DNA from 2 places in the Fructobacillus cardui genome. Region 2 is predicted to be linked to the other one. Evidence: predicted binding sites of a transcription regulator. Region 2 holds the regulator's gene; the other holds the start of a gene.
What was found. The regulator LexA, encoded in region 2, represses DNA repair genes until DNA is damaged. The targets are predictions, from matches to a motif close to CNAACANNTGTTNG.

Region 1: a site for LexA is predicted at 7,774-7,787, ahead of uvrB (excinuclease ABC subunit UvrB). Genes of this name have one in related genera too.

Annotation. Positions count from the first base shown of each region.
Region 1 covers NZ_CAUZLS010000001.1:394,557-410,286, forward strand. Annotated here, with positions in the region: gene AABI20_RS01885 (bifunctional 5,10-methylenetetrahydrofolate dehydrogenase/5,10-methenyltetrahydrofolate cyclohydrolase) at 154-1,008, opposite strand; gene AABI20_RS01890 (deoxycytidylate deaminase) at 1,117-1,596, shown strand; gene AABI20_RS01895 (thymidylate synthase) at 1,676-2,638, shown strand; gene uvrA (excinuclease ABC subunit UvrA) at 2,726-5,614, opposite strand; gene uvrB (excinuclease ABC subunit UvrB) at 5,701-7,710, opposite strand; gene AABI20_RS01910 (LTA synthase family protein) at 7,823-9,937, opposite strand; gene AABI20_RS01915 (DUF1797 family protein) at 9,958-10,218, opposite strand; gene AABI20_RS01920 (lysylphosphatidylglycerol synthase transmembrane domain-containing protein) at 10,225-11,280, opposite strand; gene AABI20_RS01925 (LTA glycolipid anchor biosynthesis glycosyltransferase, IagA/BgsA family) at 11,291-12,370, opposite strand; gene AABI20_RS01930 (glycosyltransferase family 4 protein) at 12,372-13,601, opposite strand; gene AABI20_RS01935 (ABC transporter ATP-binding protein) at 13,721-15,493, opposite strand; gene AABI20_RS01940 (ABC transporter ATP-binding protein) at 15,486-15,730, opposite strand, start outside.
Region 2 covers NZ_CAUZLS010000001.1:27,170-42,899, reverse strand. Annotated here, with positions in the region: gene AABI20_RS00200 (PBP1A family penicillin-binding protein) at 1-1,785, shown strand, start outside; gene AABI20_RS00195 (YlbF family regulator) at 1,835-2,191, shown strand; gene AABI20_RS00190 (aspartate kinase) at 2,379-3,728, opposite strand; gene thrB (homoserine kinase) at 3,786-4,667, opposite strand; gene AABI20_RS00180 (homoserine dehydrogenase) at 4,661-5,911, opposite strand; gene thrC (threonine synthase) at 6,042-7,505, shown strand; gene AABI20_RS00170 (aspartate-semialdehyde dehydrogenase) at 7,557-8,648, shown strand; gene lexA (transcriptional repressor LexA) at 8,762-9,397, opposite strand; gene AABI20_RS00160 (YneF family protein) at 9,652-9,873, shown strand; gene AABI20_RS00155 (lysophospholipid acyltransferase family protein) at 9,884-10,519, opposite strand; gene AABI20_RS00150 (tRNA1(Val) (adenine(37)-N6)-methyltransferase) at 10,589-11,353, shown strand; gene AABI20_RS00145 (GIY-YIG nuclease family protein) at 11,394-11,690, shown strand; gene AABI20_RS00140 (hypothetical protein) at 11,763-11,960, shown strand; gene AABI20_RS00135 (SPFH domain-containing protein) at 12,017-12,844, shown strand; gene rpsB (30S ribosomal protein S2) at 13,067-13,840, shown strand; gene tsf (translation elongation factor Ts) at 13,959-14,843, shown strand; gene pyrH (UMP kinase) at 14,941-15,666, shown strand; gene frr (ribosome recycling factor) at 15,666-15,730, shown strand, end outside.

The DNA.
Region 1 (15,730 bases), 370 kb from region 2:
AAAAAATTGCTCAACTTCAAAGCGTTTGGTTAACCAATTTTTTTTGCTTCATTGCCCTCTATACAACACTATTGGGTTAGACGAGGAAAGCTTTGAAAAACAAAAAAGACCGAATTCAATGAATTCGATCTTTTAAATAAGCATGATTAATTTTTACTGATTTTTTTCTTGGTTCAAAGCTGCTGCAAAAGTATTTTCCAACAGAGTGGCAATGGTCATTGGACCAACACCACCTGGAACTGGCGTAATGAAGGATGCCTTCTTTTCGGCCGAGGCAAATTCGATATCACCGGTCGCCTTACCATCGACAACGTTCATCCCAACATCAACCAAAACAGCACCATCTTTGATTTGGTCACCAGTAATAAAGTTCGCAATACCTACTCCAACGACAACGATGTCCGCATCCTTGAGAGAATCCAGGAGCATTTCGCGTGGTGTGTAACGGTGAGCCAACGTCACCGTTGCGTTCGCGTTATTCAGCAAGGCAGCCATTGGGCGACCAAAGAGTTGAGAGCGACCAACGACAACAGCCTTCTTACCATATGGATCAATGTCATAATGCTTCAACATCGTCATCACGCCTTGAGGAGTGGCTGCCACGGCGTATTCACCAGGTTGGTCACCAAAGAGCATTCCCTGGTTGAAAGCACCTAATCCATCAACATCCTTTTCAGGGGCGATAGCTGAGAAGACCTGCTGGTCGTTAACAGCTTCTGGCAATGGTGCCTGAACCAAAATACCAGTCACGCTTGGATCTGCGTTTAAATCTGCTACAATCTTTAAGACGGCTTCTGTTGTCACATCGTCAGCAACCGCAATATCCTCAGTGGCAATGCCAACCTTGGCTGCTGCGCGTTGCTTCATGCCAACATAGAGACGTGATCCATCATTTTTTGGATCAAAAACAACCGCTAGCTTTGGACTCAACCCAGATTCCCTGACCTTGTCCGCCAGTGCGATTTTGAGGTCCTTTGAGAGGGCCTTTCCGTCTAAAATAGTTGCCATTATGTTTCTCCTTGTTCATGATTTTCCGAACGTTTTATTATAAAATATCTTTGTAAGACCATTTTATCAGAATAAAACTGTTTTTTGTTTACAGAAAGGTAATTTTTCATGTCTGACAACCGTATTTCTTGGGATCAATACTTTATCGCACAAGCCGCCATCCTCTCAACCCGGTCAACTTGTACTAGACGTCACGTTGGTGCCATCCTCGTGAAGGACCATCGCATTATCGCCTCTGGCTACAACGGTGCCGTTTCCGGTACTCCTCACTGTACAGAAGTTGGCGACTATATCGTTGATGGTCACTGCATCAGAGCCGTTCACGCTGAACAAAACGCTCTCATGCAAGCCGCCTCGATGGGGATTGCCGTTGAAGGATCAGAAGTCTATGTGACCGATGTTCCCTGCGTGCAATGTACAAAACTTTTGCTGCAAGCCGGCATTACCAAAATTAACTTCATGCGCGACTATCGCAATGATGAATTCGCCGAGTCCCTCTTAAAAGAAAAAAACGTTGCCTTAGTCCAAGTTCCCTTCGAAGCCCAAACGGCTGAACAAATCAATCTCGCTCAATTTATTAAAGACTAGACCCAAGAAAAAGCAAGGAGGACTCCTTGCTTTTTTGCTATACTGAGAAGGATTAATTTTTATTAAAGGGGACTTACTCATGAGTCAAAACGAACAAACATACCTCGATCTGGCCGCTAAAATTTTGAACGAAGGCCATTACAAGGACGATCGGACCGGGACCGGAACCTATTCAATCTTCGGAACGCAAATGCGTTTTGACCTCCAGGAAGGCTTCCCTCTGTTAACCACTAAAAAAGTTTTCTTCAAGCTGATCAAATCAGAATTACTCTGGTTTTTGCGTGGCGATAATAACATCCGCTTCTTGTTGCAAAACAACAACCATATCTGGGACGAATGGGCTTTTAAAAACTGGATTGAGTCCGATGAATATAGCGGACCAGACATGACTGATTTTGGCTTGCGTTCACAAACCGATGCCAAATTTAATGCCATCTACCAGGAACAAAAGGACATCTTCGTCGACAAAATCTTAAACGATGATGACTTTATGGAAAAGTACGGTTATATCGGTGAGGTTTACGGTAAGCTCTGGCGATCATGGGCATCTGTTTTACCCGATGGTGGCACCACAGACCAAATCAGCAACTTAATCGACCAAATCAAGAACAATCCGAACTCTCGACGTTTGATTTTGTCTGCTTGGAATGCCGAAACGACTCCACAAGCACCACTACCATCTTGCCACGTTTTGTCGCAGTACTATGTCAGCGAGGGTAAGCTCTCAGCACAACTTTACCAACGTTCGGGTGATTTCTTCTTAGGTGTGCCCTTCAACATCGCTTCTTATTCGCTGTTAATCCACATGATTGCTGCCCAAACCGGTCTAGAAGTTGGTGACTTCGTCCACACTATCGGTGACACACACATTTACAAGAACCACATCGACCAAGTCAAAGAACAAATCAGTCGACCAATGCATCCATTGCCAAAGCTTTGGCTAAACCCTGAGGTCAAATCAATCTTTGATTACACCATGGATGATATTAAAATTTTGGATTATGAATCAGAACCAGCTATCCGAGGTGCGGTTGCAGTTTAAGCAAGATCATTTACATCCGAATATTATTAAAAATAAAACGGCAGTGACCATTTAACTTTAGATGGTCACTGCCGTTTTTATTGTTCTTTAGGACTGCCCTGATTTTTCATCGCGATTTTCACGGGCAATATCCCGGTCCATAATTTTTTTCAAATACTTAGCCGTATAAGATTCGGTGTTTTTCGCCACCTTTTCCGGTGTACCAGTGACCAAAATCTTCCCACCGCCGGCACCACCCTCTGGACCCAAATCAATCAACCAGTCGGCTGACTTGATCACATCCAGGTTGTGTTCGATGACGACGACCGTATTGCCGGCATCAACCAAGCGGTTCAAAACCGTTAGCAAGCGAGCAATGTCATCAGTGTGCAAACCGGTTGTTGGTTCGTCGAGGATATAAATCGTTTTCCCGTTTGTCCGGCGATGTAACTCAGAAGCCAACTTCATTCGCTGTGCTTCCCCACCTGATAGGGTGGTTGCGGACTGGCCTAATTTTACATAGCCCAAACCAACGTCATTAATGGTTTGCAAGCGACGTGCAATCTTTGGAATTGGTGCAAAGAAATCAAGAGCTTCCTTGGCGGTCATATCCAAGACCTGAGAAATCGTCTTGTCCTTGTAAGTGACTTCCAAGGTTTCGGAGTTGTAGCGAGTACCGCCACAGACCTCACAGGCCACGTAAACATCCGGCAAGAAATTCATCTCAATCTTGATGACCCCATCACCACGACAGTTTTCACAGCGGCCACCCTTCGTATTGAAGGAGAACCGTCCCTTGGAGTAGCCACGAAGTTTAGCCTCATTTGTTTGGGCAAACAACTCGCGAATATCATCGAAGACACCCGTATAGGTTGCCGGATTAGACCGTGGCGTTCGACCAATTGGTGATTGGTCAATGTCGACCACTTGCTCTAGGTTTTCAATTCCTTCAACCGAGCGGTAGGCACCAGGCTTATTTGAATTCTTATTGAGTTTTTGCTTCAAAACTCGCTTCAAAATGGTATTGACCAGTGTCGACTTACCCGATCCAGAAACACCCGTAACGGCCACAAACTTTCCCAATGGGAACTTCGCCGTAATGTTTTTCAGGTTATTTTCCTTCGCTCCCCGAATAACAATTTCTTCGCCATTACCCTTGCGACGAGATTTTGGGACCGGAATGTAGCGTTTCCCTGAGAGGTACTGGCCAGTCAAAGATTTGGGATTCTTCATGACTTCGTCCGGTGTACCAGCAGCCATAATTTGGCCACCAAGTGACCCAGCCCCAGGGCCCACATCAATGAGGTAGTCGGCAGCCTCCATAGTATCTTCGTCATGTTCAACGACAACCAACGTGTTCCCCAAATCGCGCATTGACTGCATCGATGCTAACAGTTTATCGTTATCACGCTGGTGCAAACCAATCGATGGTTCATCCAAAACATAGAGGACCCCAGACAAATTTGACCCGATTTGTGTCGCCAAGCGAATTCGTTGCGATTCCCCACCAGACAATGTGGAAGCTGACCGAGACAACGTCAAGTAATCCAGGCCAACGGACTGTAAGAAACCAAGTCGATCTTGAATTTCTTTTAAGATTGGCTGGGCAATTTCTTGATCTTGGGGGCCAAAGGTCAAATCAGCAAAATAAGCCAATTCCTCATCAACTGGCAAATTAGTAACATCACCAATATTGCGGCCACCAACCTTGATGGACAAGGCCGCCGGGTTTAACCTGTATCCATGACATGCTGGACAAGTCAGTTGCGTCATGTATTGAGCCATCTGGTCACGAGTAAAGTCGGAATTGGTTTCCTTATAACGCCGGGAAACGTTGTTCAGCACCCCTTCAAAAACCTGGTCAGCATCACGAACGCCACCAAAATCATTTTGGAAGTGGAAGTGGAATTCCTTCTCACCCGATCCATACAAAATCAGGTCCTGGTCCTTCTTCGACAAATCCATGAAGGGCACATTTTGATCAATCCCAAATTGTTCACAGAACTGTTCCAGCAGTGCTGGATAGTAGTTAGAAGAAATTGGGTTCCAAGGCGCCAAAGCACCCTGTTTCAACGTCAGAGTATCATCTGGCACAACCAGATCCAAATCGACCTCTTGAGTCGCTCCAAGCCCCTGACAGACAGGACAAGCCCCCATCGGTGCGTTGAAAGAAAAGAGCCGCGGCTCCAATCGGCCAACCTTAAAATCTTTCAGGTCGCCCAAATAGTGGTCTGAGAACCGCAATGGCGCAGGAACTTTCTCGTCACCACGGCCAACCGGCTCCAAGACCACTAAACCGCCAGCTAGGTTCGTGGCTGCTTCAATCGAATCGAAAAGGCGAGACCGGGCATCAGCACGCAAAACAATCCGATCCACCAAAACATCAATATCATGGAAACGATTACGTTCCAAAGTGAGGTCGTCAACCGTATCAAGTTCAACAATCTCACCATCGATTCGAGCCCGTAAATAACCCTGCTTTTGCATCTGAGCAAAGGCCTTTTCGTGGGTACCCTTCTTGTGCTGGATAATCGGTGCAAAGACCTGCAAACGAGTTCCCTCAGGTAACTCTTTTTGAGCATATTCGACCATCTGATCAATCGAATGCAGAATTTTCGTCCCATCCTTTGGATCATCAGGCTTCCCCACTCGAGCAAACAACAAACGGAAGTAATCTGAAATCTCGGTTACCGTTCCGACTGTTGATCGAGGATTATTCGAAGTTGTTTTTTGATCAATGGAAATGGCCGGTGAAAGGCCGTCAATCGAGTCGACGTCGGGCTTATCCATCTGCCCCAAGAATTGGCGAGCATAGGCGGATAGGGATTCCACGTAGCGACGTTGCCCCTCGGCATAGAGGGTATCAAAAGCCAGAGAAGACTTTCCAGATCCGGATAAGCCAGTCACAACCGTGAGGGATTCCTTTGGTATATCAACATCAATATTTTTTAAGTTATGGGCACGAGCCCCGCGAATTTCAATTTTATCTTTCGCCATAAAATCCTCTTTCATGGTCAAACGAGCACTCACTCGCTTGGCAAGTTCACCCCTGTTTTATCACATCGGTGACCTGAGGCCAACCTTTAACGGCCGGCCCGTTTCTTTAATTTCATAATGTTATCGCGAATTTTAGCAGCAGTCTCAAAGTCTAGGCCCTTGGCCGCCGCCTTCATTTGGCTAGTGAGGTTTTCCAAAATTTCAGTCTGGTCTGATTTTGGTAAATCAGCAAAGTCAACTTGCGTTAAGTCAACGTCTTCAACTTCTTCAGCTGCCTTGCTTGCACTAATTAAGTCGCGAATTTCCTTTTTAATTGTTTGTGGCGTGATGCCGTGTTCCTTGTTATACGCCATCTGAATGTCACGACGACGAGCCGTTTCATCCATGGCTTCCTGCATGGCCCTTGTCACCTTATCGGCATACATAATCACGTGGCCGTTCGCATTTCGAGCAGCACGACCAATTGTTTGAATCAACGAGCGTGGATTACGCAAGAAACCTTCCTTATCAGCATCCAAAATGGCCACCAAAGAAGTTTCGGGGACATCAATTCCTTCACGCAACAAGTTAATGCCGACCAGCACATCGTACTTGCCCAAACGTAAATCACGGATAATCGCCGTTCGTTCGAGTGTCTTGATATCGGAATGGAGGTAGGCAACTTTGATGCCAACATCCTTCAAATAGTCCGTTAAATCCTCTGACATTCGCTTCGTCAAGGTGGTGATAAAGACACGCTCATTTCGTTCAATCCGCAGGTTAATTTCACCCACTAAGTCATCAATTTGTCCCATCACTGGCCGAACTTCAATTTCCGGATCCAACAGGCCGGTTGGTCGAATGATTTGCTCAACAATATCACGTTTTGGTACCCGAGAAAGCTCATAATCCCCTGGTGTCGCCGACATATAAATAATTTGGTTGACGTGCTTCTCAAACTCTGGCAGTTGCAAAGGGCGGTTATCCAATGCTGAGGGCAAACGGAAACCATAATCAACCAACGTCTGCTTCCGGGCGCGGTCACCATTGTACATCCCACGAACTTGTGGCATCGTCACGTGACTTTCATCCACAACAATTAAAAAATCATCGGGGAAGAAATCTAAGAGGGTAAATGGTGGTTCGCCCTCTTTGCGACCGTCCATCCAGCGTGAATAATTTTCGATTCCAGATGTAAAGCCCATTTCATTCAACATAGCCAGGTCATATTCGGTTCGCTGCTTGATTCGTTGAGCTTCAAGAAGCTTGCCCTCTTTTTCAAATTCCTTGACCTGGTCTTCCATTTCTTGGCGAATACCAACTAAGGCTTCCTTCATCCGCTCATCATCGGTCATAAAGTGCTTCGCTGGGAAAATGGCGACATGGTCTCGTTCTGAAACGACCTGCCCCGTCAAAGCTGAAATTTGTCGAATGCGGTCAATTTCATCACCGAAAAATTCAACCCGCATGGCCAATTCATCCTGGGAAGCCGGGAAAATTTCAATCACATCGCCTCGCACCCGGAAAGTGCCACGCTGAAAATCAATATCGTTACGGGTAAATTGGATGTCAATCAGATCGCGCATCAATTGATTACGACCATATTCGTTACCAACCCGCAAAGAAATCACATGGTTTTGGTATTGGTGCGGATCACCCAAACCAAAGATTGATGAGACTGAGGCAACGACAATCGTATCATTGCGTTCAAAAAGCGAAGCCGTTGCCGAATTCCGCAACTGGTCAATTTCATCATTAATCGCGGAATCCTTTTCAATAAAGGTATCCGAAGAAGGCACATAGGCCTCTGGCTGGTAGTAATCATAGTAGGAAACAAAGTATTCGACCGCATTATGTGGAAAGAATTCCTTTAATTCTGAATAAAGCTGACCAGCCAAGGTCTTGTTATGTGACAAAACCAAGGTTGGCTTATTGTTTTGGGCAATCACATTGGAAATTGTGAATGTTTTCCCTGTTCCGGTTGCCCCGAGCAAAATCTGCTCTTTGACGCCATCTTTTAAACCCTTCACAAGTTTATCAATCGCTTTCGGCTGATCACCAGTCGGTTGGTACTTTGAAACAACTTCAAAGCTTTGATCTTTTTGCGGTGTAATCAAGATATATCCTCCTCGCCTGGTAAAAAAATCACTCAGGAACATTATAACAAATATAACAAAAAACGAACACATGTTCTATTACTTGAACGTGTTCGTTTTCTTGTTTTGCTTTTTATTTCAGCTCCGGTGCATCAGTTTTGTAATCCGATACGGTTGATTGGCCGTTACGTAAGGCCAAAATCGAAGTTGGGCTCGACGACTGACTCGCCTTCAACGCTTTCAACGTATTGGCCTTCGTATAGTCATACGATTTTTTATCAATTTGGTGGAAATTCCAACGATTCTTATCAAAACGAAGCAAGTCACCTGTAATCACCTTATCCGAATTTGACAGTGACTCATCAACGTATGACTGCACCCGCTGGGCTGTTGCCTTTAACGCTGGATTATTATCAATCGACAATTTCTGACCAGTCTTACTATCGAAGTATTGGTTCTTATACTTTTTATAAGTTGGCGTCGTCCAATCACCATCACGGAAAGCAACAATTTGCGGATTCTGAGTTGACAACAAATCGTGACCGAACATGGTCATCCCTTCCGTAGAAACCCCCAAAAGGTTCATCAAGGTTGGCATCATATCAATTTCGCCACCGTAGGTATCGTTGATGCCCCCCTGCAAACCAGTTGCATGAATCATGAATGGCACCTTTTGGAATTGGGCTAAGTCATAATCACTCACGGAAGTCTTACCAAGCAATTTCGCAATGGCAGGCTTGTGGTTTTCAGAAATACCATAATGGTCACCGTACAAAACAAAGACAGAGTTATCGTACAACCCAGCTTGCTTGAGATAAGCCATCAATTCGCCGAAAGCCTGATCAAGGTAATGAGCAGTTTGAACATAACCATCAACTGTCGTATCACCGGTCTTTGTAGCTGGGAAATCAGTATCTTCCTTGTCAAGTTCATATGGGTAGTGGTTTGTCACCGTAATTAACTTGGCATAGAATGGCTGTGGCAACTGCTCGATATACTGAGCAGTATCCTTCAAGAAAATCTTATCCTTCATTCCATAGCCAACGTTATAACTTGGCTTATCGCTATCCTTATAGAAGTTCTTTGAGAAGAAATAATTATAACCAAAGGACTTATAGGTATTGTTTCGGTTCCAGAAGGTTGGCACGTCACCGTGGAAGGCAGCAGAAGTATAGCCCTGCTGGCCGAGGATGGCAGGTGTCGCTTCAAAGGTATTACTTGAACCGTACTTAGTCATCGCTGATCCGGTCGAAAGTCCGTACAAGGAATTTTCCTGCATCATTTCAGCATCGGATGTCTTTCCCTGACCAACCTGGTTGTAGAAGTTATCGAACGAAAGCGTATTTTGATCGTGGTAGAAGGCATTTAAGTTTGGTGTAACTTCGCGACCATCAACCTTGTAATCAATCAAAAATTGCTGGAACGACTCAAGGTGAATAACAAAGACGTTCTTACCCTTTTCCGTTCCAGTATATGAAATATTGGCCGGCACTGAGTTTTGCTTCAAGAAATCTTGAACCTTTTGTAAATCAGCAGCACTGGCTTCTTTACGAGATTTCGTTTGATTGTTGGTCTGCCAGGCGTTAAAGGCAGCATATTCATTTAAGCCTAAGTACTTAACAATATAGTTGTTATCAAATGAGCGCGTCAACAAACCCGAGCGGTCAACCGAAGCGACTCCAAAATCAACCAACATCAAGACAATTCCTAAAATGGTTGTCAAAATCGCATAACGCTTTTGAATTGCTTGCTTATCAATGGGCCAGAACTTAAAGAGTAAGACAACGGCCATCACAATCAAGTCGACATAGACTAAGAAATCAGTTGGGCGAATAATGGCCGCAATCGACTTTCCCAGGTTATTGCCCGTTGATGAGCCCGATCCCATAATCCCAAAGGATAGGAAATCAGAAAATTCACGGTAATAAAGAATATTGGCAAAGAGCCAAATGGTCTGAATTAAGTTCATCACCCAGGCTAAAATATAAGCCACTTTCCCGCGGAAATAGAGTGCAATCCCGAGCAAGATAATTGCCGTTGGAATTGGGTTCAAGAAAAGTAAGAAATCTTGAATTGGTCCTTGGACGCCCAAAGAGAAATTGATGTGGTAATTAATATAGGTCTTTAACCACACAAAAAAAAGGTTCAAAACAAAAAAACCACTAATACTAGTCCAAAAGTCCTGAGTATTCTTCATCTTTTGCCAGAGTTTTTTTGGCTTGAATGCATTTTTAAGACGAGCTAACATATCGGTTTTCCTCACAAAACTTAAAAGGTATGTTGAATATCGAAGAGGAGGTCATAAATCTCGATGGCGACCAAATCAACATCATCAAATTTATATTGCTTATTGCGCCGGTGTTCTTCGATTGTCCAAACCTTGTCTTCTTGATCAAGGGTTACCTTTAAAACTTCTAGGCCATAGGAGTCAAAACGTCGAACTTGAAAACGTTGGTCTGTTGATTTTTCCATGGCAAAGAGCCGGTTTAATATTGTTGTTAAAACACTTTTACTGGCTAAATCATCCATTCTTTGTCACCCCTTTTGTTGCTTTGCCAACCGTTGTTCCTTATTCGGAATTACATAGGCTAAAATACCAGCAAAGAGACAGAAGTAATAGGTAATGATTCGCCAAATTAAGATAACCAAGACTAAAGTTGCTGGGTTCTTAACGAAAGGCGTAAAGAGAAGTTGAAAGGACAACTCTGCTCCCCCAACACCGCCTGGAATTGGAAATAACGAAATGACCATCACAATCATAATGTTCATTGTTAAAATTAGCCAGGGGTTAACGGAGCCATAACCAAAGGCCCGGATAACAAAGTATGGCACAAGGTAAAAGGCAATTAACTGCAGGGCTGTCCAGAGCGTTGCCACAAGGAGCGACTTAGCTGAGCGGGCAACACGTTTTGACTCCTGATGGAAATTATTGACCTTATCTTCCGCCGTGTCAACTAATTTTTTAACCCGACTAGCACTCATAAACTTTTGTGCAGCACGGCCAGACCATTCAACAACCTTCAAAGACAGCTTTGGCCAAAACATCACCAAGAGCAGGCCAATAATCACAACAGCATGGATGGCGATGGCAAAAGGAATGAAGGTGGCAAAGGTTGGGTCAACATTTTTGTAGATGAAAGAATCGGCGGCTACATAGCCGACAATAAAGAACAAAACGACCACAATTTGATAAACCAAAAACTTCATTAAAATCACGGACAAAGCCCGACTACCTTCGATTTTTCCTCTCGTTAACGCATATAACTGAGCTGGTTGTCCACCGGAAGCAAAGGGTGTTAATCCGATTCCTAATTGATTAAGTAATGGTACACGGATTAAAGTGCCCCAAGTCGTGTTTTTTCGATCAACTGGACTAAGCAATGACCGAGTAGCCAGGGCTTCTAAAACAAGCGAAAGAACCATCGTTAACAGCGCGAGAACGAGAAAATGCCAGTCCAAGACTTTCAGAGCTGCCTCTAATTGCTTTTCGCGGCCACTTAGTTCCCGTGTCAAGTAATAGATGGTTAGACCTGTTAACAAAAGGACTAGTAAGGCCGATAATTGGTTTTTTTTGGATTTTAAAACGTCCATCAAGAATCTCCTAGGACCGATTCGTCGACCAAGCTGGCACAAGCGCCCCGTCCTGGTCAGCGTTAAATGACAAGGCGCGATTCTCTAAAACCGCTTGATAAACCTCAGCAAGAATTTCTCCAACTCGGTTTAAATCTCTTTCTTGTGCAACTTGGAAGCCAGCCTGGGTCAAATCTGATTTTTCACCGGCTAAAATGGCAACCATTTGGCGGTCAAAGTCTTCTAAGTCTTCTGCCTTATAGCTATTAACACCGTCTTTCAGCCAAGAATCATAAACCGGAATATCACGAACCAAGAGGCGTTGCTTAGAGGCCAGGGCTTCTAAGACGACGATTCCTTCTGTTTCTTCGTAGGATGGATACAAGAATAAATCAGCCCCAGCAAAGGCTCCTAAAATCACGTCCCCCGATAAGTAACCTGGGAAAATCAGGTTGTTTGGATGCTCACCACCAAAGACAACCCGGCGAATCTTACGTGGCAAGATGGTGGGGTTGGTATGACCAAACCAAACAAAGGTAATTTCTGGGTGACGCTTGGCTAATTCAACAAAATCGAAAATCCCCTTGCGCTCAAAGAACAGGCCGACAGACATCACAACTTTCTGGCCTGGCTGGATATTAAAGTAATCCTTGTAAGCCTGAATTTTTTGGGGGTCATTTGCATATTTACTCAAACGAATCCCATTTGAAACAGGGTAAATTGGTTGCGTGAGACCGTAATTTTCCAAAAGCGATTTTGAATATGGCGTTGGCGTAATCAAAGCATCGGCTTGGCCATAAAGCGCCACCAAGTACTTCTTATACAAGGGAGCAAACAAATTTGAGGCAAAGAATGAATTACGAAAGTCTTCGTAGGTTGAATGGGCGTGGTAAACCACTTTTTTCCCCATTTTGTGAGCCTTTTTGACCATATACATCGATTTCACGCCATAAGTGTTGATATGCAAAATATCATAGTCCGTACACTTGGGGTCAGTCGTCACCTCGACATCATCAATCGGTGCCAATGCCTCTTGTTGCAAGCGCATGGCCCGACCAATGCCTGATTTGGCAATTAATTTTTGGTTTTCAAAATATAACAGAACCTTCAAGTTAGCTTCTCCTAAAGGGGTTGCGTAAGAGACGTTTGATATAACCGACTTCTTCATCCGTTAACTGGTCTGAATCGTCATCATCGTCATCATGGTGGTAATCTTGCAAAACCTGGTCGTAAAAGTTTAAGACTCGGTTCGCAAAGGTTGTCGCATCAACATTTTTTACCGCTGCTGCTCGAATTTGGTCATCGGCGGCTGTATCAGAATGTTGTAAATAGTATAAAGTAGCGGCTAGAAATTCATCGTAATCGTCAATCAACGTTCCAATCGCCTTGTTGGTCACCACCTCTTCCAAATAAGGTGAACGAACAGCTACAAAAGGCCGGTCAGCAGCCAAGGCTTCAATAAAGGTCAGTCCTTGTGTCTCACTATCTGATGAGGAAACGAAAACGTTGGCCATTCGATAGTAGTCACCGACTTGGTCATGATTAATCATCCCCGTAAAAATAATGGCATCCTGCAAGCACATGTCCTCAACCTGTTCTTCTAGAGATTTTTTGGCTGGGCCATCACCGGCAATCATGAGCTTCGCATCCGGAATCGTTTGCAAAAGTTCCGAAAAGGCGGAAATCGTTAAAGCCACATTTTTTTCAAAGGCTAACCGTCCCAAAGACAGAATCACCGGCTGATTTTCAGCCAAGCCGTACTGCTGACGAATATCGTGGTGAGCTTCTCGCTTTGGAATCGCCACACCGGTTGGAATCACTGGAATTGGAATCGTCACACCATAACTAAGCAGGCTTTCTTTCACCCTCTCAGAAGGGGCAATCACGCCCTCCATTCCCTTCAGGTAGGCCTTTACGATATGGCCAACCGCACCGGGCCGGATTAACATCCCTTTGGCAACATAATGTGTGTAATCTTCATATTGCGTGTGGTAAGTATGAATAACCGGAATCTTTAACCGTCGAGCCACATATTTGCCAATTAAGCCCAGTGAAAATTCCGTTTGCGTATGCACAATTTCTAAACCTAAGTCTCGGGCAATTTCAACGGCTTGAATCAAACCACGAAAAGTCAAACGACGATCCTTGAAACCAAAATAGGGCATCGATGAAAAACGATAAATCCCTTCTTCTGGTGTATGCTTGTCAACCTTAGGGTCTGTGGTCGTAAAAATATAAACTTGGTGACCCTGGGCCTCCAAAGCATTTTTTAAGGTTTGAATTGAGGTGGCGACACCGGAAACCTGTGGAAAATAAGTATCCGTAAATAAGCCAATTTTCATAGGAATCTCCATTGCTCGTTGCTTTGCCCTTGGGCATAGTACTTTTAGTATACCATCTCGATGGGGTCGTTCCAAATTCTGCCCCAGAAAGAATAAATGATTTCAGACCGCTAAAGGTCCTATTCAAAGACCATTTGGTTAGTATACAGTTCGGCGTAGAAGCCATTTTCCTTGACCAATTCTTCGTGAGAACCACGTTCAATGACTTGGCCATCCTTCAAAACGACAATTTGATCAGCGGATAAAATCGTCTTCAGACGGTGAGCAATCACAAAGGATGTGCGGTTGGCCATAACGTTATCCATGGCTTCTTGAATCTTTGCTTCAGTGACCGTATCGACGTTTGACGTTGCTTCATCTAAGATTAGCAGATCAGGATCCGTCAAGATTGTTCGAGCAATTGAAAGAAGCTGCTTTTGCCCACTAGAGAAGAGGTCTTTTTCAGGGGAAATTTGTGTATCGTATTGGTCTGGTAAGGACATGATAAAGTCGTGGATGCGTGCCTGTTTGGCAGCTTCTTGCACTTCTTCTAAGCTTGCATCCGGCCGACCATAGCGGATATTATCCATGATTGACTTGGAAAAGACAACTGATTCCTGCAAAACAATCCCAACGCGGTCACGCAAGGAATAAAGGTCAAAGTCTTGTAGCTTTGTGCCATCATAGGTGATTTCACCACCCGACAGGTCATAGAACCGATTTAACAGGTTCATCACAGTCGTCTTACCTGAACCCGTTGGTCCCACCAAAGCAACCATCTGCCCCTTCTTAACCGTAATGGAAACGTCCTTCAAAATTTGTCGGTCTGGATTATAGGCAAAATCAACATGCTTTAAGGCAATCTCGTTCTTGAGCGGACCAGCAATCTTTGTCCCTGTATTGACCTCATCGTCTTCCTTTTCAACCTCCGTAATCCGGTTGGCACCCGTTACAGCTAGTTGTAAGGCGTTATAGATGGTCGTCAATGAGGTAATTGGTTGGAACAGTTGTTGTGAGTAGTTAACAAAGACAACAACTAAGGCCAACCCAGAGGCCTTATCCATGCCATTATGCAGCACTAACCAAGAACCAAAGAAAATTACAATTGCTAAGTTGAGCAAGGAGAACCCCTGCATCAAGGGATTTAACAGGCCGGAATAGAACTGGCCCTTTTGGCTCGCTACTCGAACCTGATTATTAAATGGTTCGAACTTTTCAATCGAATCCGCTTGGCGGCCTTCCGTTAATAGAACTGTTTGTCCTGCTAGCTGTTCATTAATATAACCGTTCATGTCAGCCGTTGCCGCCTGTTGGTGGTTAATTTGAACCTGAGCATATTTGGCAATCAGTAAGGCACCGATAATGGCAATCGGCGTTGCAGCCAATGTCACCCACGCCATCGTTGCTGATTTGGCAAACATCATCCAAATTACACCAGCAAAAAGCAGCGCTTGGGAGAAAATCTGGAAAACGGCGTTATTCATGGCCGTAAAAATATTATCTAAATCAGAAGTAAAGAGTGATAAAACTTTTCCGTCCTGGTGGGTATCAAAGTAGCGCACTGGCATTTTTTGGAGCTTGCTAAACAAACCACGCCGCATCACTCCTACTGAATCGGACGAAATTTTTGCAGTCATAAGACCAGAAATTAGCAAGGCAAATTCGGTCAACACATAAAAAGCAATCATGGAAAAGACGGCCACATAAAAATCATGTAGGGATCCATGACCCCCAGGCGTTAACGAGGCTACCAAGTAATGAGTCAAGGACGAAATAGCATCCCCCAAATAAAGCGGTGCCTTAATTTGTGCATAGGTTGCCACTAAAATTAAGAGCAGCGAAATGAACAAGGCCCGCCAGTATTGCTTTAAGTTTTTAACAAAGTAGGCAAGTGCCGTTTTAATTTCAGCCATGGTTGTCCTCCTTTGCTTTTTGACTTTGGTAAATATCTTGGTAGATTTCAGACTGGTCAAGGAGCTCTTGGTGGGTTCCAACCCCAACAATCTGCCCCTGATTCATGACTAAAATCTGATCGGCATGGATAATTGAGGCAATCTTTTCGGCAATAATCACCTTGGTGGTTGTTGCAAAGTCCTTAGCTAGTGCCTCTTGAACCAACTTTTCGGACCGGGCATCCAAGGCGGAAGTTG
Region 2 (15,730 bases):
GTTTTGTCGATTGAAGATCGTAACTTTTATAAGGAACATGGGTTCTCCGTTTCTGGCCTTGGTCGAGCAGCGTACTTGTTTGTTCGTAATCGCTTGACCGGTTCACATGTCATCTCTGGTGGTGGGTCAACGATTACCCAGCAACTGGTAAAAAATGCCTATTTGACTCAAGAGCAAACCTTTACTCGAAAGGCCAAAGAAATTTTCTTGTCTATGCAAGTTGAACAGGTTTATTCGAAAAATCAGATTTTGACGATGTACCTGAATAATGCATGGTTTGGTCATGGTGTTTGGGGGGTTGAAGATGCTTCAGAGAAGTACTTCGGTGTTCATGCCAAGGACTTGACAACCGAGCAGGCAGCTACTTTGGCCGGTATGCTGACGAATCCATCGGGCTTTAACCCAATCGATAATCCAGATCGATCGAAGGCTCGAAGAAATTTGGTTTTGCAGACAATGTATGAAAACAAGAAGTTGACTAAGGACCAGGAAAAGGCTGCTCAGGCAACTGACATTGTGCTGCATGACAACTATACGGGTGATGAGTCGTATCATTATCCATGGTTCTTTGATGCCGTGATTAATGAAGCCGTCAATAAGTACGGTTTGGACGAAAAAGACATCATGAACCGGGGGTATAAAATTTATACAACCCTGAACCAAAAAGACCAGGAAAACATGCAAAACGATTTCCAGAAGAGTAGTCTCTTTGGAAATCAGTCACAGGCACAGGCGGCTTCGATTGTCTTAGATGCTAAGACGGGTGGTGTTCGAGCCGTTATTGGTGGCCGTGAAACCCAACATACTTTCCGTGGCTTTAACCGTGCCACTCAGTCACAATTGCAACCCGGCTCCATTATTAAGCCTTTGGTTGTTTACGCGCCAGCATTGGAAGCGGGCTACAGTATTAATACCAAGTTACCTAATAAGAAGATGACCTTTGGTACGAATAATTATTCGCCAAATAATGCGCTGAATGTCGAAACGGCCGATGTACCAATGTATGTGGCCTTAGAGCATTCTTACAATATTCCAGCTGTTTATTTGCTGAATAAGTTAGGTGTAAATGTTGGTTGGGACTCTGGTAAGAAGTTTGGCTTGCCACTGGTTGATGCAGATAAAAACTATGCTTTGGCCCTTGGTGGCTTGACGACTGGTGTGTCACCATCTCAAATGGCGTCCGCCTATACGGCTTTTGCAAACGGCGGAACGATGTCACAAGCCCACTATATTACCAAAATTGTTGATTCTTCTGGCAAGGTGATTGTTGCTCAGCCAAAGGTAACTCAAAAGCAAGTGATTTCAAAATCAGTTGCGGATAATATGACAAAAATGATGCTTGGTACTTATACCAGCGGAACTGGAACGGGTGCAGCACCATCTGGTTATAAGATTGCCGGTAAAACTGGAACTACTGAGAATCCTAATGATTCAAACAATGCGAACTCCTCAAAGGATTCATGGGCTGTGGCCTACACCAAGGATATCGTTCAAGTTTCTTGGGAAGGTTTGGAAGGTGACAATACAAGTTCTCTACCAATCGGCTTGATGGGGACAATTGGTTACTTCGTGAAGACTTCATTGGGTCAAATTTTACCAAATACGACAGGTGATAACTTTAGTGTTTCAGACGCTAGTCAAACGAACACTAGCAATACTAATACTTCATCATCTTCATCATCAAATTGGTTCACAAACGCAGCAAATAACTTCAGTAACGGTGTGAATACCACAGTTGCTGGTGCGGCTAAAGTATGGGATACTATTACAGGAGCATTTAAGTAGAGATTATTAGTGATTTCACTACTCCGATTTGTATTTGAAAGGGATAATAATGACAGTTAACATTTACGATAACGCAAACGAAATGGCTAAGGTTTTGGTCGAAACTGATCAATACAAGTCATGGCAAACTGCCTTTGACGCAGTTCAAGGCGATGATGCTGCGAAGGATTTGTTTAAGCAATTCCAGTCAATCCAAATGATTGTGCAACAAATGATGCAAGCACAGCAACAACCTACTCCTGACCAAGAAAAGGAATGGGATGCTGTCGCTAAGCAAGTCCAAGAAAACGACAAGATTAAGGACTTGATGGCCGCAGAACAGATTTTGAACACGTTGTTGGGTGAAATCAACGAAATCGTGACAAAGCCTGTGTCTGAGTCATACGCCAAGGTACAACAAGCTTAATTTGTTCGAATAAATCAGAAAAAGGCTGAATGGTTTAACCGTTCGGCCTTTTTCTACTAGAAGCCAAACTTACCAAAGGTTTTGGCTTCTTTTTGTGTGATTTGGAAACCTTAACCGTCTAACTTGACCGAGGGCAAAAAAGGCAAGACCATCGTGGTGCAATGGTCTTGCCTAAACTAATTTTGATTTAAAAGATGTTGTGATAAATGGCTTTGACCGCGTTATCAACGTCCTTAGATTCGACACCAAGCATAATTGAAATTTCAGAAGCACCTTGGTTCACCATTTGCAACGAAATACCGGCGTCCTTTAGTGGTGTAACGATTTCGGTAAAGGCACCAACACGGTTAATCATTCCTTGACCGACAACCATAATAATGGAAAAGTCATCATGCCAAGCCATTGTATCGGGTGATAATTCACGCTCAATATCTGTTTGGATTTGTTCGATTTGTTCCTTATTGAGGCTCTTTTTGTTGAAGATAATCGTTAAATCATCAATTCCAGAAGGCATGTGTTCGTAAGGAACACCATGGCGGTCCAAAATTTTTAGAATGCGCATGGTAAAGCCGATTTCCTTGTTTAACAGGTATCGGTGCAGGTAAAGGGCACAAAAGTTGTCTGAAGCGGCAATTCCTGTTACACGGCGTTCCGGCTTATTTTGTTCGGCTGGACCAATCCAAGTACCAGGAGCAGTTGGATCATTGGTATTTTTGACGTTAATTGGTACCTGAGCTTGAATAGCTGGGATAATGGCTTCATCGTGGAAGACGGCAAAGCCAGCGTAGGATAATTCTCGCATTTCACTATAAGACATGTTCTTAATAGCTGCTGGGTGGCTGACCAACCGGGGGTTGACGGCGTAAATAGCAGAGACATCTGTAAAGTTTTCATAGACTTCTGCCATTAAGCCACGAGCTAAAATCGCACCGGTGATGTCGGAACCACCACGAGAAAAGGTAACCATCTCGCCACGGTCATTGTAACCAAAGAAACCTGGGAAAATATAACGGGTATCATCTTTGATTTCAAAGGCGGCAAGGTCTTGATAAGTGGTTTCTTCATTTAGGGTTGCGGTTGTCGCATCGGTTTCCATATGAAGCTGTTTTGGGTCGACGAAAACTGCCTTTTCACCTTTAGCTTGCAGAATCAAGGCCAGTAATTGCGCGTTTAAATACTCGCCATGGGCGGCAAAGGCAGCTCGCAAATAAGAGTAGGAGCGATAATGATGATTTGCCAATTGGTCAATTTGGTCAGGAATCGTTTGGAAAACCTCTTGATCGAGGTTAAAGTGGTCGGCAATGGTCTGATAGCGTTCCTTCAACGCTAAGAGCGTTTCAGTAGCATCCTCATCGTTGATAGTTTCGTTGGCATAGCGAATCAAGAGGTCGGTAACCTTGATTGGAAATTCTTTTGCCTTACCAGGGGCGGAGGTCACAACGACCTGACGGTCTTCATCCTGATTTAAAATATCGATGACGCGTTCAAACTGGGCTCCAGTTGCTAAAGAGGAACCGCCGAATTTTGTTACTTTCATAATACTGCCGGTAAGAAACCGGCACTCCTTTCATAAATCAAAACAGATTGAGTGTCTTTAATCCAATGTACCTGTGAGGGTGGCACCGGTGTGTTGGACAGCTAAAATGGTTGCTGTGCCGTTCAGCTTGAGGCCATTGATGGCTTCAAGTAGCTGGTCAGCGTGTCCTCGTTCAACTATTGAGATAACTGTCGGTCCAGCTCCCGACAGGTATGTTCCTGCTAGACCAAGGCGGTGTGCTAAGGCACGAATTTGTAAGAATTCTGGTGCTAAATTAGCCCGGTAGGGTTCATGCAGTTGGTCTTCTTCTACTAAATCCATTAATCGCTTTTGGTCACCTAAGTAGCAAGCGGCAACCAAGTTGGCAAGGTGTTGACTTTGGTGAACGGCCGTTTTGAGTGGTAAGGTTGCAGGCAAAGCCGCCCTTGCTTCCGCGGTTTTTAATGGGTAGTCCGGAATAAAGGTAACCGCGACCAAATTTTTGGGTAGTGGAAGGGTAGTGGCTTGTACGCCATTTTGGTCATCGTCTGTTAATTGTAGGCCACCTAAAATAGTTGGCGCAACATTGTCCGGATGACCCTCAAGGGCTGCTGCCTCTTGTAGAATTTGGTGACGATCAATCGTTTGATCGTCTAAGTAGTGCCCCAAGAAAAGACCGGCTACTAATGCTGATGAGGAAGATCCAAGACCACGAGCCAGTGGAATGTCACTTTTAACGATTAGTTGGTGGGGTGTAATATCTGGATCAACGAGTCGAGCAGTTTGAACAATGAGATTGGTTTCATCGTTTGGAATATCTGCGCCAAATGGGTGAACCACTTGCCAAGTATCAGTTTTTGGACCAACGGTTACGGTTAAATTAAGGTTTAATGCAAGTCCAAGACAATCAAAGCCAAGACCAAGGTTGGCAGAACTTGATGGTACAGTGATGGTTAGCATGGATAAATCACAAACTCCTTTGCTAATGTCCGATTAGTTGTTAAAGCGTCAAGAAGGGCATCATGCTGATCTTTGGACATTTCTTTGGTATAAAGGACGAGCTGAGAGCCAAGCCGGTTATTTTCGTGGCTGGCTTGACGAACAATCAATGAACGGAGTTCGTCCTTGGTGTCTTGGCTAACATTGTTTGCACCAGTTGTATTCAGAATCCAGCAATAGGCTTGAACTCGTTCGCCAGCTAATGTCATTTCCCTTTCTGACAACGGTTGCTTAGCGTCCTTTGGTGCCGTTGCGGCAGCCAAAATATCGGCTAAAACGGCTTGGGCCGTTGGCCGTGCACCAGCCCCAGGGCCATAGAAAAGCGTTTGACCGAGGTTATCACTGTTCACTGCAATAGCATTATTCTCATTGTGGACCTGTGACAGAGGTGATTGTGGTAGCACAACCTGGGGAGCAACGATAACGGCCACTGAATCGGCACTGATTTGATCGATGCGGAAAAGAAGCTTGAGTTGGCCACCAAGTGTTTTAACGGCGGCGATGTCCTCATCCGTAATCTTTTGAATACCGGTAATTTGAATGTCCTTTAATCCAGCCTCCAATCCAAAGACCAGACGGGCCAAGATAATGGCCTTGTAAGCAGCATCGTAGCCAGCGACATCATTTGTGGGGTCCGCTTCGGCAAAGCCTAGGTCTTGTGCTTGCTTTAAGGCCGTTTCGTAGGATAGGTCATTATCGGCCATTTGAGTTAACATGTAGTTGGTGGTACCATTCACAATCCCCGCTAATGAGCGGATGGTATCGGTACGGAAATATTCGCGTAGGGTACCGATAATTGGGATCCCACCGGCAACTGCTGCTTCATATAAGAGGGGCACCTGCGCTTTGTTTGCTAAGTCAAGGAGTTCTTCCCCAGCGGTCGCAATCAGGTCCTTATTAGCCGTAATAACTGGTTTTTTACTTGCCAAAGCGGACTTAATCCAGTTTTTAGCGGAGCCAGTACCACCGGCAACTTCGACAACCAAATCAATTTCTGGATCATCTAAGATGTCCTTTGGGTCGGTGGTCAGTTGGATGGTGGAGCTTAAACCAGGGCGGTCCTTGGTTAAAGAAGAGACCATCGCGGTTTTTACGGTCAGGTCTAAACCAGTATTTTCACTGATTTTTTCTTTTTGTTCCTCTAAGATGGTTAACAAGCCCATCCCAACTGTTCCTAAGCCAAAAAGGCCAATCTTAACTTCCATGATGACTCCTTCTATCGTTTTTTACTGTCAAGTAAGGATAATTTCCTATTAACTTTACCATTTTCCCGCCTAAAAAGGAATGTTTTTGTTATAATATCATTAGAAATCAATGAGATTGAAGGAGTACGTCATGGAATATGTCTCGACCCGGGGAGAAGCCCCTGCTGTTTCTGCCGCCCAGGCCATCCTCCAGGGCTTAGCACCGGATGGTGGTTTGTACGTGCCAAATCAGTGGCCAACTTTGAACTTGGATTTAAAGACCATCGGTCAACAATCCTACCAGGATTTGGCGACTGAAATTTTTGCTGCTTTTTTGCCTGATTTTACAAAAGCAGAGATTCAAGCCGTTGTACAGGCAGCTTATGGTAGCCAATGGGATACCGATAAAATTGTGCCGGTCAAAGATGCTGGGAACAATTTGCACTATTTGGAGCTTTTTCATGGTCCGACATTGGCCTTCAAAGATATTGCCCTTCAGGCCCTGCCTCACTTAGTGATTGCGGCGGCTAAGAAAGAAGGCCTGGATAAGGAAATTGCTATCTTAACGGCAACCTCAGGTGATACGGGAACAGCCGCAATGTCTGGTTTTGCCGACGTACCTGGAACAAAAATTGCAGTTTTGTACCCACAAGTCGGGGTTTCGGACATCCAGCGTCAGCAGATGGTCTCCGAGCCTGGAAAAAATACCTATGTTTACGGGATAGAGGGCAATTTTGATGATGCCCAGCAGGCGGTTAAGCGCCTTTTGGGTGATTCAGATTTTGCTGCCTTCTTAAAGAAAGAAGATATTCAAATCTCTTCGGCAAATTCGATTAATATTTGTCGCTTGGTCCCACAAATCGTCTATTATTTCTACGGCTATGGTCAATTAGTTGAAAGTGGTCAAATTAAGCCTGGTGAAGAAATTGATGTACTTGTGCCAACTGGTAATTTTGGAAATATGTTAGCAGCTTACTATGCCAGCCACATCGGCTTACCGGTGGCTGATTTTACGGTTGCTTCGAATGAAAATCATGTTTTAACAGAATTATTCCAAACAGGGGTATATAATAAGAACCGCGACTTTAAGGTGACGAATGCGCCGGCTATGGATATTTTGGTGTCGTCAAACTTAGAGCGTCTGTTGTACTTTGCTGGCGGTCAGGATGCTGATTTGATCAAAAAAGATATGGCAGACTTGCAAAGTCAAGGCCAGTATCAATTGGCAGAAAAAACGAGATCTGGTTTAGCGAAGTTTTCTGCTGGTTGGACCAATCAAGAGCAGGTAGAAGAAACGATACGAAAGACGTTCCTTTCTTCTGATTATTTGATTGATCCACATACGGCTGTGGCCGTTTATCAATACAACGACGATGGTCATCAAACCCTTTTGGCCGCAACTGCTAGTCCCTATAAGTTCCCACAAACGGTTCTTGAGGCACTTGGCGAAGAAGTTGTTAGTGGCGAAGGCGGCTTGACTGCTTTGGCAGCAGCAACCAAAACACAAATTCCTGACCAAGTGAAGGATTTGTTCCAGCGACCTGTTCGTCATCGGACGTTTATCCAGGCAGCTGATATTCAAAAGCAGATTGAAAGCGCCTTGAAGACAGACTAATTTTCTTCTGTTGTTTATTATGTCATTTAAAAAGAAAGAGAGAATTTTTTTATGGTAGCAAAGACAGCCTATAATGTAGCAGTGCTCGGTGCAACGGGTGCTGTTGGACGTCGAATTTTGGACCAGTTGGCCCAATCAACAATTCCGGTTGGTGAAGTTAAGGCCTTAGCTTCTGCTCGTTCAGCTGGTCAAAAAATCAGCTTTAAGGACCAAGAATTAACGGTCGAAGAAGCAACGGAAGATTCCTTTGCAGGTGTTGATATTGTTATGGCCTCAGCCGGTGGATCTACCTCAAAGGCTTTGGCTCCGGCTGCTGTTAAGGCTGGCGCTGTTGTGGTCGATAACTCTTCTTATTGGCGAATGAATGATCAGGTGCCATTGGTTGTGCCTGAGGTTAACGCCGCCGCTTTAAAGGACCATCAGGGAATTATTGCCAACCCTAATTGCTCAACGACGCAATTGGTAATGGCGCTTGACCCAGTTTACCGAGAATTTGGCTTGAACCAGGTGATTATTTCCACTTATCAAGCGGCTTCTGGTGCTGGAAAGGCAGCGATGGATGAAGTTTTGGCTGAAGCTCAGGCTCGTTTGTTGGGTGACGACATGGCAGAATTGGCCCATGTCCTGCCGGTGAAAGGTGATAAAAAGCATTTCCCATTAGCCTTTAACTTGTTGCCACAGATTGATGTCTTCGAAGAAGAAGGCTACACACACGAAGAATACAAGATGATCCACGAAACGAAGAAGATTATCTTGGGTGACAAGAATGCTAAGGCTATTAAGGTGACTGGTACGGCCGTCCGTGTGCCGGTCATGATTGGTCACGGTGAGAGCGTTTATATCGATACTGGTGACGAGAACGTGACAACTGATCAAATTCGTCAGGCAATTGGTGCCGTTGATAATGTGATTATTGAAGATGATCCAGCTACACAAACTTACCCACAACCTCTTTTGGCTGAAGGTAAGCGTGAAACATTTGTGGGCCGCATTCGCCCTGATTTGGAAAATCCTGGTGCCTTCCACTTGTGGGTTGTTTCTGACAACTTGCTGAAGGGTGCTGCCTGGAACACGGTTGAAATTGCACAAACACTGGTTGAAATGGACTTGGTTCGCGTACCAGCTGATTCAACTTTTGCATAAATTATTTTGAAAAAGCCACCAACGAACGAATTGGTGGCTTTTTAGTGTCCTTATTTTGCTAATAAAACAGCCCTACTACAAAAACGTAGTAGGGCCCTTAGGCAAGTTTGTTTTTAATAAATTGCGTCGCGGTAAAGGGAAACAACTTTTCCCAAAATAAAAACAGATTCCAAGATAATGGGAGCCATTGTATCGTTTTCTGGCTGAAGGCGGTAGTGACCACCTTCTTGGAAGAAGCGTTTAACCGTGGCTTCGTTGTCCTCGTTCATGGCAACGACGATATCGCCATTGTCGGCATTTTGTTGACGACGGACAATTACTTTGTCGCCATCCAAAATACCGATGTTAATCATGGATTCACCACGAACATTCAGCATAAAGAGGTCACCATCATAGGGAATCAGATTTTCTGGAATGGGGAAGAACTCGGTTGCTTCTTGTTCGACGGCCAGAATTGGTTGACCAGCTGTGACCAATCCTAGGACTGGAATCTTACCGGAAGTGGCCGAAATCCCAAGGATTTCAAAACCGGCTGGTGTCACTTCAATAGCGCGTGCCTTAGTTCCTTCTCCCTTCTTCTCGAGGTAGCCGTTTTTAATCAAACGGGCAATGTGACCGTGGATGGTTGAAGAGGAAGATAGGCCGACTGCTTCACCAATTTCACGAATGGTGGGTGGGAAACCATTTTTACTTTGATAGTCGTGAATAAATCTCAAGACTTGAATTTGTTTTGAATCAGAACTTGCCATATGTACTTTCCTACCTGTATTTGCTACGTTTATCTTAGCGAATTTTAACCTGAAAAGCAAACAAATGTTCGCGAGAAAACCTTAAGAAATATTAAATTTTATTACAAAATGGGGATTAAATTTAAAATAGTGGATAAAGAAACTTTTTATTCGAGTTATCGACCTGTTTTCCACTGTTTTTGCAAAAAGATACTGTCTTGCTTGCCTTTATGCTATAATACCTTATAGATTTTCGTAGTTAAAGGAGACCAATAATGGTTGTATTAGTTGGAATTTTGGCTTTGGTCGTTGGTTTGGTTGGGGGATTCTTCTTGGCCCGCTTTACGATGAAGTCATACTTGGCAAAGAACCCACCCATTTCAGAAGAAATGATGAAGTCCATGATGATGTCAATGGGCCAGAAGCCATCACAAAAGAAGTTGAATCAGATGATGGCTCAAATGAAGGCACAAAATGCCAAAGCACAAAAAAAATAAGCCAAACGGCTTATTTTTTTTGTGCTTTTGGATCAATGTATACCCAGTTGGGATTGATTTCTTTGTCCAAGGCATCAAAAGATTCTTGAATCTTCTGATTGTATTCGGCAATTTTTTCGTCCGTCAAGCGGGCTTTAGGGTCAATCACAATTGGTTCACCAAAATTAATTGTGGTATTATTGCGTTTAAATAGGTGTGAAAACTTCACGGGACCTTGATAAACTGCTGGAACAATCGGTTTCTTTGAAAGTTTGGCAATCAGGATTGATCCTGATTTTAACTTTTGAGAATGCCGGGATCCAGTTGGAAACATGATGAGTGATCGATCGCCATTCTTTAACTCGTTAACGGGATATTTGATGGTATCGGTACCGACATTGCGCCGATCAACTGGAAAGGCCCCCAAAGTGGTAATCAAGGCGCGCAAAGCAGGATTTTTGAAAAGCTCCTTCTTAGCCATAAAGATGAAGCGCTTTGGATAGGCCGCCATAGCATACCAAACGGGATCCCACCAAGAACGGTGTGGCCCAACTAAAACGTAGTTTTCATTTTTTGGCAGGCGCTCTTTGTGGAGATAGGTAACGCGACCATTAATAATGGCCACAAAGGTCACTGTAAAGACCCGGATAAAGCGATAGAATAACATCTGCTTGTCCCTTTCTAATTGACTTAACAGAATAATTTTACTTAGTTTATGGAGATATTGCAACAAACCATGGAAGCAGAAGAATTACGAGCAGGTGAGCGCCTTGACGGCTTGCCATCACAACAGATTCAAATTATCCAAAATCCAGATATGTTTTCTTACTCGTTAGACGCCGTGCTCTTGGCATACTTTGCTAAGCCCAAGCAAAAGGGGCGAGGACTATCGGTCGACTTAGGTGCCGGTACTGGAGCAATTGGTCTTTTTTATGCCGCCAAAGTCACAGGGCAAGTAAAGTTAGTCGAGCTGCAGCAAGATTTAGCAGAGATGGTACAGCGTTCGGTTGTTTTAAATCATTTGGAAGACCGCGTGAGTGTGATTCAGTCCGATATGCAAGAAATTTATGACGATATTAAGCCTGGATCGGTGGATACGGTTTTGTCGAACCCACCTTATTTTTCCGTGAATGAAAAGACCAAGCAAAACCTTGATGAACATTATCAATTGGCCCGGCATGAAATTGCCATCGATTTGCCCCGTTTAGCGCAAGTTGCCAATAAGCTGTTAAAGAATAACGGTAAATTTTATTTGGTTCATCGACCAGACCGGTTGGAGGATATTATGTCTGCCCTTTCTGCCCGGAAATTAGCGGTCAAACGGATTCAGTTTGTGTACGGCAAGGCCGACCGTGAGGCCAACATGGTCTTGGTAGAAGCGATTAAGGCGGGTAAGCCGGGTGGCGTTCGGATTTTGCCACCAATTATTGCCTATACAGCTGATGACCAGTATACGCCCCAGGTACAAGAAATTTTGTATGGGCAACCTTGGCAGCTGTAAGTCAATTACAGGTGGTTGCGCGAGGAGGGAGATGGGAATCATGACGGATGCTCATGACAAAACTTATGATTTTTATGTGCTCTATACGGCCGACGGTTATTTTTATGGTGGTTTTTCCGATGATGCCCACCGCCGTTTTTTAGTCCATCAAGCGGGGAAGGGGGCCAAGTTTACTCGGGTGAAGTCCAGACATCCATTACAGCTGATTTACCAAGAAACGTTTGATAATAAGCACGCTGCCCTTTCGGCTGAGGCTAAGTTTAAGCGCCTGAGCCGGCCGCAAAAAGAGGCTTTTTTAATGGAACGAAAAGTGGATTCTACAATTTGGCAAAAATAGGTAGAGGGACTTTATGAGACCCTTAATCCATGATAGAATGGGATAAATCATTTGAATTGAAGGTGGCAAATAATGATTACTACTTTTGAATTAAACAATATTATTGGGCGCCAGGTGTCTTTTAAAGACTGCGACCCAAGAGAGAAGTTAGTGAAGGTTATTGGCAATTTTTATCACTATGATTTAGCTTCAGGGACTAATGTGGTCCCTGAAGAAACCTATGTGATTAAGCGTGCCGAGGGGAACGTCTTAATCCTCCAGAAAAAGTAAGGACGGTATTTATGTCGATTTTGGTGATCGTCATCATTGTTGTAATCGTTTTGGCCCTGGTTTCCTTTAAGATTGTGCCGCAAAATAGTGTTGGCCTTTTGGAAACATTGGGTAAGTATTCTTCGACAAGGCAGACAGGTTTGAATTTCCGTTTGCCTTTGGTTCAAAAAATCAGGACGGTTTCCTTGGCCTTGCAGCCATTGAAGTTGGCTGGTTATTCAGTTATTACCAAGGATAACGCTGATATTGGGGCAACGGTGACGTTAAACTTCCATATCACAGACCCTGTGAAATATTCATATGAAAACACGAATTCGATTGAATCGATGCAACAATTGGTTCGGGGCCACTTGCGCGACATCATTGGTCGGATGGAATTGAACGAGGCCCTGGGGTCAACAAGTCAAATCAATAAGGATTTGGCCGAGGCAATCGGTGATTTAACGAATACCTATGGTATTAACGTTGATCGGATTAATATTGATGAATTGAAGCCCAGTGCAGCTATCCAGTCTTCAATGGATACGCAGCTGAAGGCAGATCGAGAACGAGTGGCAGCTATTTCGCAAGCGGAAGGTGAGGCCAAGTCCATCGAATTGCGCGCAAAGGCTAATAACGAGGCTTTGATTGCCACTGCTAAGGCCAACGCCGAGGCGACGCGAACAAAGGCGGATGCCGAAAGTTACCGAATTGATAAAGTTCAGGCCGCTTTGAAGAACGCGGACCAAAACTATTTCAATAACCAGTCCATTAATGCTTTCGAGGCTTTGGCTAAGTCAGATGCGAACTTGATTGTCACGAATGGTGCTGATTTGGACCAAACTGGGCAAAGTGCTGTTTTGGCCAAAACTTTGGGTCAAGAATTAGCTAAAGAACAAGATTAAGAATATTTGCCAGCCGGTTGTGGTTGGCTTTTTCTTTGGACTGATTTTCACTAGTTAAAAATCAGAAAAATCCTTGCTTTTCGGTCAAAACCTTAGTAAACTAGTATCTGTTGTGAATACAACAAAAATACACACGGTAAACGAGAACGTGCAGGTGCAAGTGATTGATCATTTGTCAGCACGAACCAAGAATTTACCGGAGGTTAAACCTAGGAGGCCACTATGGCAGTTATTACAATGAAGGAACTCCTCGAAGCAGGGGTTCACTTTGGACACCAAACTCGTCGTTGGAACCCAAAGATGGCACCATACATCTTTACGGAACGTAACGGCATTCATATCATCGACTTGCAAAAGACTGTTAAGTTGATTGACGAAGCTTACAACTTTATTCGTAACGCTTCAGCTGATGGCGCTAACATCTTGTTTGTTGGTACTAAGAAGCAAGCATCTGATGCAATCGCTGAAGAAGCAACACGTGCTGGTCAATTCTACATCAACCACCGTTGGTTGGGTGGAACTTTGACTAACTGGAACACAATCAAGACACGTGTTCAACGTTTGAAAGACTTGAAGGCAATGGCCGAAGATGGTACTTTCGAACAACTTCCTAAGAAAGAAGTTGTCTTGTTGAACAAGCAACGTGAAAAGTTGGAAAAGTTCTTGGGTGGAATCGAAGACATGCAAGACTTGCCAGATGTTTTGTTTGTTGTTGATCCTAAGAAGGAAGAAATCGCCGTTAAGGAAGCCAACATGCTCAACATTCCTGTTGTTGCCATGATTGACACAAACGCCGATCCTGACGATGTTGATGTTAAGATTCCTGCAAACGATGACGCTATCCGTGCCATCCGTTTGATCACTGCTAAGATGGCTGATGCCGTTATCGAAGGCCGTCAAGGTCAAGACAACGCTGCTGAAGATGCTTTCATCGAAGGTGACGAAAACACGGAATCAATCGAAGAAATCACAACAATCGTTGAAAAAGACAACTAAGTTGAAATTAGTTTATTGATTTGCCGTTCCGGTGGACCTGCTTGGGACGCTGAACGGCTTTTTCTATGCTATACTAGAGACTGTTAAAAGATAATAAAGAAGCTAAAGGAGCATTTGCATGGCTGTTACTGCAAAGTTAGTGAAGGAATTACGTGATAAGACATCTGTTGGAATGATGGATGCCAAGAAGGCTTTGGTTGAAGCTGAAGGCGACATCGAAAAGGCAATCGACTTGTTGCGTGAAAAGGGAATGGCAAAGGCCGCTAAGAAGGGTGACCGTGTTGCTGCTGAAGGTATGACTTACGTGATGACTGAAGGCAACAAGGCTGCCATCATCGAATTGAACTCAGAAACTGATTTCGTTGCTGGTAACAAGGAATTTAATGACTTGTTAGTTGCTGTTACTAAGACAATCTTGGAAAAGCAACCTGCAGACGTTGAAGCTGCTTTGGCTTTGCCAGTTGCTGGTGAAGAAGACCGAACTGTTAACGACAAGATCATCAACGTTTCTCAGATTACTGGTGAAAAGATTACTTTGCGTCGTTTTGCTACTGCTGAAAAGACTGACGGTGAAGTCTTCGGTGCTTACTCACACATGGGTGGTTCAATCTCTGCTTTGACCGTTTTGACTGGTTCAAACGAAGAAGCAGCCCGTGACGTGGCCATGCACATCGCCGCTATTGCTCCACAGTACGTTTCTGATGACCAAGTTCCTGCAGATGTTGTTGCTAAGGAAAAGGAAGTTCAATTGGCTTCTGAAGACTTGAATGGCAAGCCTGACAACATTAAGGAAAAGATGGTTGAAGGACGGATTAAGAAGTTCTTGGCTGACATCACTTTGTTGGACCAAGACTTTGTTAAGAATGGTGACCAAAAGGTTGCTGATTTCGTTAAGCAAAATGACATGACGGTTAAGTCATTCGTTCGCTACCAAGTTGGTGAAGGTATCGAAAAGCAAACAACAAACTTGGCTGAAGAAGTTGCTAAGCAAATCAACAACTAAGCTCTTCCAAAAAGTATCCCAAGATTTGGGTGCTTTTTTTTTGGAATTGATGACTACATTTTTGCTATAATAGATAGCGATAAGAAAGAGGAAAACCATGACGGATACAAAGTATAAAAGAGTTTTAATGAAGCTGTCAGGCGAAGCCTTGGCTGGTGCTAAGGGTCAGGGGATTGACCTGGAGACAGTCGCCCAAATTGCCAAAGAAATCAAGGCAGTCCATGATATGGGCACTCAAATTGCCATCGTTGTTGGTGGCGGTAACCTATGGCGTGGTGAACCCGCTGCCCGTGTTGGGATGGAGCGGTCACGCGCCGATTATACCGGAATGCTTGGAACGACTATGAACGCTTTGGTCCTCCAAGATGCCTTGGAACGTGCCGGTGTTGATACTCGCGTTCAAACGGCGATTACGATGCAACAGATTGCAGAACCTTACATCCGTGGCCGCGCCATTCGTCACCTTGAAAAGGGTCGGATTGTAATCTTTGCTGCAGGAACTGGTTCACCATACTTCTCAACGGACACAACGGCTGCTTTACGGGCAAACGAAATTAATGCCGATGCAATTTTGATGGCAAAGAACGGTGTTGATGGTGTCTATGATTCAGATCCAAATACAAATCCAGATGCCCAGAAGTTTACAACTTTGACGCACTTGGATATCATTCAAAAGGGCTTGAAGGTTATGGATTCAACCGCTTCATCCCTCTCAATGGAAAACAACATGCCACTTGTTGTCTTTAACTTGAACCAACCTGGTAACATCGAACGGGTTATCAAGGGTGAGGCAATTGGAACCACAGTGACTGGAGAAAAATAATGGCTTTTGATTTTACAAGTACAAAAGAACGGATGCAGGGCGCTCAAGAAGCTTTGCGTCGTGA